3 regions of the Streptomyces sp. NPDC020681 genome follow, and region 1 is predicted to be linked to each of the others. Evidence: riboswitches for the same ligand, from Rfam matches in the RefSeq annotation. Region 1 holds a riboswitch; each other region holds the start of a gene.
What was found. Region 1 has a riboswitch for cobalamin ahead of ACH4YL_RS09030 (ribonucleoside-diphosphate reductase subunit alpha). Riboswitches for the same ligand answer to the same signal wherever they lie in the genome.
Positions count from the first base shown of each region.

Region 2: it holds a riboswitch for cobalamin, as region 1 does, so the genes downstream of both, metE (5-methyltetrahydropteroyltriglutamate--homocysteine S-methyltransferase) here and ACH4YL_RS09030 (ribonucleoside-diphosphate reductase subunit alpha) in region 1, are expected to answer to the same signal.
Region 3: it holds a riboswitch for cobalamin, as region 1 does, so the genes downstream of both, ACH4YL_RS30660 (prenyltransferase/squalene oxidase repeat-containing protein) here and ACH4YL_RS09030 (ribonucleoside-diphosphate reductase subunit alpha) in region 1, are expected to answer to the same signal.

Region 1 covers NZ_JBIRTX010000003.1:421,503-425,746, forward strand. Annotated here, with positions in the region: gene ACH4YL_RS09020 (LytR/AlgR family response regulator transcription factor) at 1-384, opposite strand, end outside; gene ACH4YL_RS09025 (sensor histidine kinase) at 463-1,731, opposite strand; cobalamin riboswitch at 1,986-2,128, shown strand; gene ACH4YL_RS09030 (ribonucleoside-diphosphate reductase subunit alpha) at 2,272-4,244, shown strand, end outside.
Region 2 covers NZ_JBIRTX010000001.1:401,616-405,859, reverse strand. Annotated here, with positions in the region: gene ACH4YL_RS01630 (DUF2993 domain-containing protein) at 1-54, shown strand, start outside; gene ACH4YL_RS01625 (ArsR/SmtB family transcription factor) at 141-893, opposite strand; cobalamin riboswitch at 970-1,205, shown strand; gene metE (5-methyltetrahydropteroyltriglutamate--homocysteine S-methyltransferase) at 1,329-3,641, shown strand; gene meaB (methylmalonyl Co-A mutase-associated GTPase MeaB) at 3,707-4,244, opposite strand, start outside.
Region 3 covers NZ_JBIRTX010000016.1:65,235-69,478, reverse strand. Annotated here, with positions in the region: gene ACH4YL_RS30670 (energy-coupling factor transporter transmembrane component T) at 1-511, opposite strand, end outside; gene ACH4YL_RS30665 (SCO2322 family protein) at 508-1,167, opposite strand; gene ACH4YL_RS30660 (prenyltransferase/squalene oxidase repeat-containing protein) at 1,167-2,396, opposite strand; cobalamin riboswitch at 2,518-2,637, opposite strand; gene ACH4YL_RS30655 (hypothetical protein) at 2,780-2,974, shown strand; gene ACH4YL_RS30650 (hypothetical protein) at 3,003-3,143, opposite strand; gene ACH4YL_RS30645 (MBL fold metallo-hydrolase) at 3,241-4,244, opposite strand, start outside.

The sequences.
Region 1 (4,244 bases):
TGCGCCGTGCGACGCGGCGGCGACGCGGCGCACCGCCTCAGCCAGCCGCTCCGGATGCACCGGCTTGAGCACGTAGTCGGCGGCATGCAACGAGAATGCGTCCACCGCGTAGTCGTCGTGCGCAGTCACGAACACCACCGCCGGCGGGTGGGCGAAACGGGAGACCACGCGCGCTATGGCCACGCCGTCCAGGCCGGGCATGCCGATGTCGAGGAAGACGGCGTCGAGCGGTCGTCCCCCCTCCAGCGCCCGGTCGATGTCGAGCAGCGCCTGTGCGCCGTCGGTTGCGGTCCGGACCTCGCCCACGCGCGGGTCGCGGCGAAGCAAGTACGCCAACTCCTCCAGAGCCGGTACCTCGTCGTCCACCGCGAGAACGTGGAGCATATGGCCAGGCTAACGCTCCCCCAACACGCGGTGGAGCGTTCCTCCCGCCCGACACGCACCGGATGTGCACGATCACTGTCAGCCCTGACCGGGCCCGCTCTGGACGGCCTGCGGGTGAAACTTCGGCACCCGCACCCGCACCTTTGTCCCGGCACCGGGCGCGGTCTCCACGATCAACCCGTACGCGTCCCCATAGATCTGACGCAATCGCGCATCGATGTTGCGCAGCCCGATCCCCGGCTCACGCCGAGGCTCGGAACCGGGCGGCTCCGCCGCGGACTCCCGTGTCTCGCCCTTCAGTGTCGCGGCCAACTGCTCGGGATCCATCCCCGTGCCGTCGTCCTCCACGCTGATCCACGCCTCGCTGCCGACGTCCTCCGCCGTGATCACCAGGTGACCGGGGCCCGCACGGCGCTCCAGGCCGTGGCGGACCGCGTTCTCGACGAGGGGCTGCAGGCAGAGGAAGGGCACCACCACGGAGAGCACCTCGGGTGCCACGCGCAGTACGACCTGAAGGCGGCTGCCGAACCGAGCGCGCTCCAGCAGCAGGTAACGGTCGATGCACCGCAGCTCCTCGGCAAGGGAGGTGAAGTCACCGTGCTGGCGGAACGAGTACCGGGTGAACTCCGCGAACTCCACCAGCAGCTCCCTGGCCCGTTCCGGATCGGTTCGGACGAAGGAGGCGATGGCCGACAGCGAGTTGTAGATGAAGTGAGGCGAGATCTGGGCCCGCAGCGCGCGCACCTCCGCCTCCGCGACGGCCGCGCGCGAGCGGTCGAGCTCGGCCAGCTCCAGCTGGGTCGACACCCAGCGCGCGACTTCCGTGGTGGCTCGGACCAGTCCGGTGGAGGCATTGGTCGCGTACACCGCGAGCGCACCCTCCGGCCGGCCGGCCACGATCAGCGGCACGACCACGCCCTGCCGCAGCGGACAGTCGGCCCTGTTGCATGGTGGATCGCCAGGGCCGATGACCTCGGTGCGTCCGGCGGCGAGGGCCCGCCCGGCGTGCTCGGGCACGGCTGCCCTGTGGTCGTGCCCCGGCTCCGGCGCGGACCCGTCCCAGGCCAGCACGGTGCCGGAGGCGTCCGTCATGGCCAGCGCGGGTACATCGAGCAGCGCCCGCAGATGCCGCCCGGCCCGTCGCGCGCTGTCCGCGTTCAGCGTGGCCCGCAGCGGGGGTGCCGCGAGCGAGGCGGTGTGGAGTGTCTCGTACGTCGCCTGCTCCTGGGCCGTGCCGAGAAACTGCCGCTTGCCGACGGTGCGCAGCATCAGAAGCCCGGCAGCAATGAAGAACACCAGCGCTGCTGCCAGAAGTGCAGCGGCCGCACCGGTCGAAAACCACGGCATGCTCCGGACGCTACACCCGCATCACGCGTGATACGCGGCCGCGACCGGGGTGCGTGGCCCACCCATGACCGCATGGCCCATCCGAAGACCTCCTACGTTGCACCGAGCCGCAGTCCCTGCCCCGCCTTGTGACCGAAGTGCGGTCTCCCCGGCGCGCCGGCGGATCGCACGACTCCGCGAACTCAACCGAGTGACCTTCGATACGACTTGGGGCTCCGGCCCGCCACGACACAACATGTGGGGGGTGCGGCAACTCCCCGCCCCCACATGTATGCTCGTGCTCGCTGTCGCCGCAGGGGAATCCGGTGCGAATCCGGAACTGTCCCGCAACGGTGTGCTGTGGTGCGCTTTGTCGTACCCGCAAGTCCGGGCACCTGCCGACAGTGCGTCCGGCTCGACCGAACCGGACGCCGAGACGTCCGGGCCTCGCGGGTTGGGCCGGTGGACGCCGTACCGAGTGCTGCCCTGACATGGTCGCGCGCGCTCGAACGGCCCCGCCTCCTCCCCGCCGGCCCAGAGCCGAGCGAGGGAGAGCACCACGTGACCATCGCGCCAGCCGATCCGGCTTCAGGCATCTCCGAGCAGTTGGCGGACGGCCCCGGGACCGCGCTTCTGCGGACCCTGACCGACCTCACCGCCGATCTGCCGGACACCGACCCCGGACGGGTCGCCGCCGCCGCGCTGCGCGGCCGCCACGCCGGATCGGACGCGGCCGAACTCCGTGGACTCGCCACGGACGCCGCCGCGGGCCTGATCTCCGAGGACCCGGCCTACTCCCGGCTCGCCGCCCGGCTCCTGACCCGCACCATCGCCGACGAGGCCGCCGACCAGGGCGCGGTCGCCTTCTCCGCGTCGGTCGCGGTCGGGCACCGCGAGGGCCTGATCGCCGACCGTACGGCCGAGTTCGTGACGCTGCACTCCGCGCGCCTTGACGCGCTCATCGACCCGGACGCCGACGACCGCTTCGGCTACTTCGGGCTGCGCACGCTCTACAGCCGCTATCTGCTCCGGCATCCGATCACCCGTCAGGTGATCGAGACGCCGCAGCACTTCATGCTGCGCGTCGCCTGCGGCCTCGCGGAGGACGACAGCGTCCGCGCGCTGGACGAGGTCGCCGCGCTGTACGGCCTGATGAGCCGTCTCGACTATCTGCCGTCGTCCCCCACGCTCTTCAACTCCGGCACCCGCCACCCGCAGATGTCGTCCTGCTATCTGCTGGACTCGCCGAAGGACGAGCTCGACTCGATCTACGACCGGTACCACCAGGTCGCGCGGCTGTCGAAGCACGCGGGCGGCATCGGTCTCTCGTACTCCCGCATCCGCGCCCGCGGTTCGCTGATCCGCGGCACCAACGGGCACTCCAACGGCATCGTGCCGTTCCTGAAGACCCTCGACGCCTCGGTCGCCGCGGTGAACCAGGGCGGCCGCCGCAAGGGCGCGGCCGCCGTCTACCTGGAGACCTGGCACGCGGACATCGAGGAGTTCCTGGAGCTGCGGGACAACACCGGTGAGGACGCCCGGCGTACGCACAATCTGAATCTCGCGCACTGGATCCCGGACGAGTTCATGCGACGCGTCGAGGCCGACGCCGAGTGGTCGCTGTTCTCGCCGGCCGATGTGCCGGAGCTGGTGGACCTGTGGGGCGAGGAGTTCGAGGCCGCGTACCGCGCCGCCGAGGCCAAGGGTCTGGCGCGCAAGACGATGCCGGCGCGTGAGCTCTACGGCCGGATGATGCGGACGCTCGCGCAGACCGGCAACGGCTGGATGACCTTCAAGGACGCCTCCAACCGCACCGCCAACCAGACCGCCGAGCCCGGCCACACGGTCCACTCCTCGAACCTGTGCACCGAGATCCTGGAGGTCACGGACGACGGCGAGACGGCCGTCTGCAACCTCGGTTCGGTCAACCTGGGTTCGTTCGTGGACCGGGGAATCGGGGGCGACGGCATCGACTGGGAGCGTCTTGACGAGACCGTCCGTACCGCCGTCACCTTCCTTGACCGGGTCGTCGACATCAACTTCTACCCGACCGAGCAGGCCGGCCGTTCCAACGCCAAGTGGCGTCCGGTGGGCCTGGGCGCGATGGGTCTCCAGGACGTCTTCTTCAAGCTGAAGCTGCCCTTCGACTCGGCCGAGGCACGGGCGCTGTCGACGAAGCTCGCCGAGCGGATCATGCTGGCCGCGTACGAGGCGTCCGCCGGGCTCGCCGAGCGCAGCGGCCCGCTGCCGGCCTGGGAGAAGACCCGTGCCGCGCGCGGTGTGCTGCACCCGGACCACTACGGCGTGGAGCTCAACTGGCCGGAGCGCTGGGCGGCCCTGCGGGCCCGTATCGCCGCGACCGGCATGCGCAACTCGCTGCTGCTGGCCATCGCGCCGACCGCGACCATCGCGTCCATCGCGGGCGTGTACGAGTGCATCGAGCCGCAGGTCTCCAACCTGTTCAAGCGCGAGACGCTGTCCGGCGAGTTCCTCCAGGTCAATTCCTACCTGGTGGCGGAGCTGAAGCGGCTCGG
Region 2 (4,244 bases), on a different contig from region 1:
ATCAAGGCGCGCGTCGTCGGTTCCGGTCTGCGGCTGGGCAAGGCCGGTTCCTGACGCGCCGGCCGGACGGCTTCTCCGGTACGGGTGCGTTCATCGGGCGCTCGTACCGGAGTGCCTGTCCGCCACGATCCGCCGCCGCGTCAGGAGTACATCTGCGAACCGGGCGTGGTGAGCAGCTCGCCCGTCTCCAGCCAGGTCTTGAGGCCGGAGAGAATCATCGGCCAGCCGCCGTACAGCTCGTCGTTGGCGCCGTCGCGCAGCTGGTCGTGCGTGACGACCAGTCGGCAGGAGTCGCCGACCGGCTCGATGTCCCAGGTGACCCTGGTCGTGCCCTCGCTCTTCACCTCGTCGCTCCACAGCGCGACCATGCTCTGCACGAGTTTGCGCGGCGGATCGATCTCGAGGATCTCGCCCTCGCCGAGCAGGCCTTCGGCCTTCGGATGGCTCATCTCGAAGCGCCCGCCGGGCCTCCAGTCGGCCTTGATCCTCCCGCCGAAGTTGTACTTGCTGCGGATTTCGGGGTCGGTGATCGCCTCCCAGAGTCGCTCCGGTGTGGTGCGGATGTAAATCTCGAAGATCTTCTCCATCGGACTCTCCAGTCGGCTCTTGAGGCCACTGAGGCCAGCGGCCCACGGTTCCGCGTACTTGCTCACCCACCGGTCGTGGACGAGCCGGATGGGCACGGGGTTCAGGAAGTGGAGCTTCTCCCGGCCGCGGCGTCTGGTCACCACAAGGCCCGCCTCTTCGAGCTGCTTGAGGTGCTTCATCACGCCGAAGCGGGTGATGTCGAACCGCGCCTCGAGCGCGCTGAGCGTCTGCCCGTCCTCCCGGAAGAGCTCGTCGAGGAGGCTGCGTCGCGTCGGGTCCGCCAGTGCCTTGAACACTTCGTCCACGCTCACCAAAATAGGTGACCTTTTGGTCACCTGTCAATGGTCCGGCAAATCCGTGGGTCCCGGCCGGATCGGCGGTTAGGCTGACCTCGCAGCTGGTTCGCCCTGCCCTCCAGGCAGGCGCGTCGCAAGAGGGAATCCGGTGAGAGTCCGGAACTGCCCCGCAGCGGTGAGTGGGAACGACCGCCGTCTTACGCACTGGCCCCGGACCACGGGACTGGGAAGCGACGGCCAGTAGATGCCTTCGTACGAGGAATTCCTTCGTCGACGGCGCGCCCGCGAGTCCGAAGACCTGCCACTGCCCGTGCGCGAACGCGCGCGGAGATCTCGGTGACCTCGCGGGAGGGTCGGCGGTACGGGCAGACGCAGGCAGCTGCCCCTCCTTCGCGTTCCGCGGTGCTCCGAGGTCATGGACGAGTACTCGCGAAGGAGAGTTCCGTGACCACCAGCTCCACATCCCCAGGCTCCCGGGCCACCGTCCACGGCTACCCGCGCCAGGGCCCCGACCGCGAACTGAAGAAAGCGATCGAGGGCTACTGGAAGGGCCGCGTCGGCGCGCAGTCGCTGACGGAGACGGCCGCCGCCCTGCGCCGGGCCAACTGGCGGCAGCTCGCCGACGCCGGCATCCACGAAGTGCCGACCGGAGACTTCTCGTACTACGACCATGTGCTGGACACCAGCGTCATGGTCGGCGCTATTCCCGACCGTCACCGCGCGGCCGTCGAAGCCGACCCGCTCGACGGCTACTTCGCCATGGCCCGCGGCACCCAGGACGTCGCGCCGCTGGAAATGACCAAGTGGTTCGACACCAACTACCACTACCTCGTCCCCGAACTCGGCCCCGGCACCGAGTTCACCGCCGACTCCGCAAAGCAGGTCGCGGAGTTGAAGGAGGCGATCGCGCTCGGACACACCACCGCCCGGCCGGTCGTCGTCGGCCCCCTCACCTATCTGCTGCTCGCCAAGCCCGCGCCCGGCGTCCCCGCCGACTTCCAGCCGCTCACCCTGCTGGACCGGCTGCTTCCGGTGTACGAGAAGGTGCTCTCCGACCTGCGGGCGGCGGGTGCGCAGTGGGTGCAGCTCGACGAGCCGGCGCTCGTGCAGGACCAACCGCCTGCCGTGCTGAGCGCCGCCACCCGCGTCTACCGCCACCTCGGCTCCCGCGACGACCGCCCGAAGCTCCTCGTCGCCTCCTACTTCGACCGGCTCGGCGAGGCGCTGCCGGTACTCGCGAAGGCGCCGGTCGAGGGGCTGGCGCTCGACTTCACCGGGCCCGCCGCCGCCAACCTCCAGGACCTCGCCGCCGTCGGCGGTCTGCCGGGCAAGCGGCTCGTGGCCGGAGTCGTCGACGGCCGCAATGTGTGGATCAACGACCTCGGAAGGTCGACGGTCACCCTCGCCACCCTGCTCGGGCTCGCCGGCACGGTGGACGTGGCTCCCTCCTGCTCACTGCTCCATGTGCCGCTCGACGCCGCGGCGGAACGCGATGTCGACACCCAGGCCGCGCGCTGGCTCGCCTTCGCCCGGCAGAAGACCGCCGAGGTCGTCACGCTCGCCCGCGGACTGACCGAGGGCGCCGACGCCATCACCGCCCAACTCGCCGCCAACCGCGCCGATCTGCACTCCCGTGCCGCCTCTGCGCTGACCCACGACCCCGCTGTGCGCGCCCGCACGGCCGCCGTCACCGACGCGGACACCCGGCGCACCCTGCCGTACACCGAGCGCTCGGCGGCCCAGCGCTCGCGCCTGCGGCTGCCGCTGCTGCCGACGACCACGATCGGCTCGTTCCCGCAGACCGCCGAACTGCGCACCGCGCGCGCGGACCTGCGGGCCGGCCGCATCACCGCCGAGCAGTACGAGGAGCGCATCGGCGCCGAGATCCGCGAGGTGGTCGCCTTCCAGGAGAAGGCCGGCATCGATGTGCTCGTACACGGCGAGCCCGAGCGCAACGACATGGTGCAGTACTTCGCCGAGCAGCTGAGCGGCTGCCTCGCCACCCAGAACGGCTGGGTCCAGTCGTACGGCACCCGCTATGTCCGGCCGCCGATCCTGGCCGGCGACATCTCCCGGCCCGACCCGATGACCGTGCGCTGGACCCGGTACGCGCAGTCGCTGACCGACCGCCCGGTCAAGGGCATGCTCACCGGCCCTGTCACCATGCTCGCCTGGTCCTTCGTCCGCGACGACCAGCCGCTCGCCGAGACCGCCCGCCAGGTCGCGCTGGCGCTGCGCGACGAGGTGAACGACCTGGAGGCGGCCGGGACTTCGGTGATCCAGGTGGACGAGCCCGCGCTGCGCGAGACGCTGCCGCTGCGCAGCGCCGGACGGGCGGCGTACCTGGCCTGGGCGACGGAGGCGTTCCGGCTGGCCACCGGCGGAGTGCGGCCGGACACACAGATCCATACGCACATGTGCTACGCGGAGTTCGGCGACATCCTGGCCGCGATCGGCGACCTCGACGCCGATGTCATCAGCCTGGAGGCCGCCCGCTCCCATATGCAGGTCGCCGACGAACTCGCCGAGGCCGGCTATCCCCGCGAGGTGGGGCCCGGCGTCTATGACATCCACTCACCGCGGGTGCCCAGCGCCGAGGAGGCAACGGCCCTGCTGCGCAAGGGACTTGAGGCCATTCCGGCCGAACGGCTCTGGGTCAACCCGGACTGCGGCCTCAAAACCAGGGGCTGGCACGAGGTCCGTACCTCGCTGGAGCATCTGGTGGCCGCGGCCCGCGACATGAGGTCCGCGCTCTGACCGGCGGCTGACCGGAGTGCCCGACCGGTACGGCAGGGGGCGGGCCGCATCCCGCCCCCTGCCCGCTACCGGGTGTCAGACCGCTGAAACGCGGCCAGGATGCGTTCGGCGGCCAACGTGGCCGTCAACTCGCCGTCCCGTACCTGCCGTTCGAGGCCGGGAGCGAGCGCCCGCACCTGCGGATGGCTGCGCAGCCGGTCGCGCAGCTCGTCGTGGACCATCGTCCACGCCCAGTCGATCTGCTGGTCACGGCGCTTGGCCGCGAGCCGCCCGGTCGAGTCGAGCAGCGAACGATGCTGCTCCAGACGCTCCCAGACCACATCGAGCCCGGTTCCTTCACGGGCGCTGCAGGACAGCACCGGGGGAGTCCAGGCGGCGTCGGGTGAGTGCATCAGCCGCAGCGCACCGGCCAGTTCACGCGCGGCGGACCGGGCATCGCGCTCGTGCGGGCCGTCCGCCTTGTTCACCGCGATCACATCGGCCAGCTCCAGCACGCCCTTCTTGATGCCCTGGAGCTGGTCGCCGGTGCGCGCGAGGCTCAGCAGCAGGAACGAGTCCACCATGTTGGCAACGGCGGTCTCCGACTGGCCGACGCCGACCGTC
Region 3 (4,244 bases), on a different contig from region 1:
CGACGGCGACACCGGCCTCGTACAGCGCGCCCGGAAGGGACTTGAGGAGCCGGGCGGGATTGGCGAGGGCGTTGGCGGCGCCGACGCAGATGAGAAGGGTGGCGAGCTTCGCCCCGTCGTACAGCGCGAACACGATCTGCTCGGCGGAGACCCGCCCGCCGATCCGGATGCCACGGGCCCAGTCGGGAAGCGGGACTTCGGGCAGCGTGACGAGGACGTGCGTGCCGGGAATCGGCGACCCGAGGACGACGGAGAACAGCACTCGGACGACGAGGACGACGAGCCCGAGCTTGACGAACGCGCCGTAGGAACGGGCCCAGGGCGCGTCGGTCCGCCGGGCGGCGACGACGTATCCGGCGACGCCGACGAGGAGCCCGAGGAGCAGCGGATTGGTGGTCCGCGAGGCGGCGGTCGCCAGCCCAAGGGCCCAGACCCACCAGGCGCCGGCGTGCAGGGCGTTGCTGCGGCCGGCCTCGGGAGCGCGGAAGCGGGCCAGGAACGCGGAGGTCATCGTCGGCGGCGGCGGGACTGCCAGACCGCCGCCGCACCCAGCGCGAGGACCGCCGCGGCGCCCGCGACGATGCCCAGCGACGGGCCGCCGCCGCCCGAGTCGTCCGGCTCGTCCGTCGCCGGGCGCGAGCCCGACACCTGCTCGCCGCAACCGGCCTCCGGGTAGCCCGAAATCGCGCACAGCAGCGCCTGGTTGTTGTACCGCAGCGGCTTCGCCACCGCCGCCAGAGCCTCCGCACTCGTCGCGTCCGGGCGTACCTGCGCACACGCCACCCGGGCCGCGGGCGGGGTCTCGCCGGACGGCGCGTCCGCCGCGGTGCCTGGGTCGATGACCAGCGCGACCCGCTTCGCGCCCGGCTTCGGCGGCGTACCACCGCAGATCGCCGCGAAGTCCGGCGCCCTCCTCGGCCGCGCCGAATCCCCGCTGTCCTCGCTCACGGAGAACCGGAAGCCGTTCACCGAACCGTCCGCGGGCCGCGCGGTCGCCGGCCCCTCGGTCGCGTACGCCCAGGTCGTCCCGCTGCCGATCCAGAACGACCAGTAGCGGTACCCCGCGGCGTGCGCCGGCCCCGCGCCCAGCACCGTCAGTACGGCGCCGAGCGCGAGGGCCAGAGCGAGGGCCGGCGCGAGGCCCGGCGAGCGCGGTCGGGTGCGCATCACTGCTGGTTCTTGCGGCGGCCGCTGAAGAGGATGCCCACGCCGACGCTGGCCGCGAAGAAGGCACCGACGAGCCACCAGACTCCCGCGCCGGACCCCGAGTCGTCCTTCTTCTCATCCGCGGCCTCGGCCTGCTCCGTCGCTTCCGGAGCCGGACCCGTCGCATTCAGACCCGCCACCAGGTCCGTACCGCCGAAGCTCTTCGGGTCCGCGCCCGCCGCGTGCGCCGCGAGGATCAGCTGCGCGTACGCCGCCGGGCCCGACTCCTTCGCCCACGCCGCGGAGTTCTGCTGGAGCCATTCCAGCGGCTTCTTCGCCTGGTCGCCGAGGCCCTGCGCGGTGAGCGCGACGACCGCGTCCGCGGTGTTGCCGTGGTCCGGCTTCTCCGCCGGGTCCGTCGAGCCGGGCATCGGCGGCGTGTTGAGGTGCCCGGTCTTCGCGAGCGCCGTCGCGAGGTACGCCGCGCCGTTGTGCGCCGCCGCCTCGATCGTCGTCGCCTTCTCGCAGGCCGTGCCCTTCTCGTCCGTCGCGCCCGCGGTCACCACCAGCCCCTTGCCGTGCGCACCGAGCACCGCGGCCGCCGTCGAGTCGGCGACGACGCCCGCCATCTTCGGCTGGAACAGGAACGCGCCCGCGTCCTTGCCACCGCACGGCTGCGCGAAGGTCAGCAGCGCGTCGTACGCCGTCTTGCCGCCCTTGGACTTCGTCTCCGCCGGCTTCCCGCCCGACGCGGCGAGCGCGCCGATCACGATGGACGTGGAGTTGGCGTCGCTGGCCCCGCCCGGGTTGTAACCCCAGCCGCCGTCCGCGTTCTGCACGGACTTCAGCCAGTCGACGGACTTCTTGACCGTGGCGTCCTGCCCGCCGAGCGCGGCGAGCGCCTGCACCGCGGCGGCGGTGGCGTTCGAGTCCAGAGGCAGCTTGGCGTCGCACGGCTTGGTGGCATCCGCGCGGTACGACGGGAACGCGCCGCCGGCGCACTGCTGACCGGTCAGCCAGTCCACGGCCTTGCCGGCGGGCTTGACGCCGACCGTGTCCTGCGCGAGCAGCGCCAGCGACTGCCGCCAGACACCGTCGTAGGTCGGGTCGCCGGTTCCGTACAGCCCGGACGGCAGCACGGCGGTGGGCGTCGGGGTCGGCGCGGCCACGGCGGCCGGTGCGATGGCCACGCAGAGTACGGCGGATGCGGCGAGCGCGAGGGCGCTGCGGCGACGGCGAACGGTGGTCATGGCGGGCGGGCCTCTCCTGCGGGATTCCTGCGGGAGCCGGGCACGGGCACGCTGAGGCACCTGGGCTCCGGCCCCGTATTCCTCGACGGTGCCGGCCACCGGCGGGCTGCCGGCGGCGCGAGCCGGTCACGTTCTGTACGGGGCATTCCGACTCACCGCCTGTCGCGGCGGTTCACGGTTGCGGGTCAGTGCCGGATTTGCACCGGCTTCCCCCCGTACGGGCGTGATGACGACTTGCACACTCTACCGGCCGGTCACCGGCGCGCCTTGGCCGCATCCCGGCTCCGCGTCGGGTAAAGGAAACGGTTCCCGGCCCGTGCCCGCGTCGTGCTCGTCGTGCAGGCTGTACGGACACGCCAACGAGTGGAACGGAGCCCGGAGTTGTGCCGCGCTACCGGGACCTGCTGACCAGGGACCTGTTGGTCTGGTCCCTAGTCGCGCTCGCGAGCAAGGCTCCCGTGGCCATGGCACCGCTGGCCTTCGTGTTCTTCAGCCGTGAGAGTCCGGGCGGATACACGCTCGGTGCGACGCTGGCATCCGCGTACGTGCTGGGCGAGGTGGCCTCTCGCGCAGCCTGAGTCTGCGGGAGCGGCTCCCCGAGCACGCTCACGCCGCCGGATACTCCGTGATGTACGCGGTGTCGGGCGTGGGATACAGCGTGACGGCCGCACTGTCCGCGGTCGTACTCGACTGGGCGGATCCCTCGACGGCCGTCCTGGGTGGCGTGGTGATCGCGCTCGTGGTCACCGGCGTGAGCGCGCTGGCGGAACGAGATCCGGGCCGGACACGGCGTGAAGAGTGTGCCGAGGCTTGAGCCGGCAGTGGTGAGTCCGGACCGTCGGCCTCACACCGCCACGTACCGCGTCGGCTCTCCGGTGAGCACCTCGCCATGCCCCAGCTTGACCAGCCTGCGCAGATGCGCCTCCGCCTCCGAGACCGCGATGTTCCGCGATCCGTACGGGATCTGCTCCCAGGGCCGGTTCCACTCCATCCGCTCGGCGACCTGCCAGGGCGTGAGCGGCTCGACGAGCAGCGCGAGCAGTCCGGTCAGCCGCTCCTCGTGATGCGCGAGCAACTCCCGTACCCGGGAGGCCGCGTCGGGGAAGGCGTACTGATGAGCCGGGAGGACCTCCGCGGGCGCGAGGCGCCCGATGCGCTCCAGTGAATCCAGATAGTCACCCAGTGGATCGGTGACGGTGGCGTCGTCCGGGTCCTCGTAGAGCCCGATGTGCGGAGTGATCTCCGGCAGCAGGTGATCGCCGGAGAACAGCCGCCCGTTGCCCGCGCGCTTCGCCGGATGGTCCTCCTCCAGATGAAGGCAGACATGCCCGGGCGTATGCCCCGGCGTCCAGATCGCCCGCAGCCGCCGCCCGGCGAGATCCAGCAGGTCGCCGGGCACGATCTCCCGATCCGGCAACGCGGCCCGCAGCCCCGGCAACGTCCGCATCCGCCCCTTGTCGCGGGCCTCCCGCAACGGCGCGATGTGCTCGTCGGGCGCTCCGGCCCGCTCCAGCTTCTCGGCCAAGTAGTCCAGCCAGCGCCCGGGTTCGGCCTCCCGCGTCCGGCGCACCACGGAGGCATCCGCGGCATGCATCGCGATCCACGCTCCGGACGTGTCCCGGACCTGGCCCGACAGCCCGTGATGGTCGGGGTGGTGGTGCGTGATGACCACACCATGGACATCACTGACGGCCACTCCGAGCGAGTCCAGCCCGGCGGTGAGCGTGTCCCAGGAGGCCGGGTCGTCCCATCCGGTGTCGATGAGGACGGGCCCGCGGTCGGTGTCGAGGAGATGGACGAGGGTGTGCCCGAGGGGATTGTCCGGGATGGGCACGGAGATGGACCAGA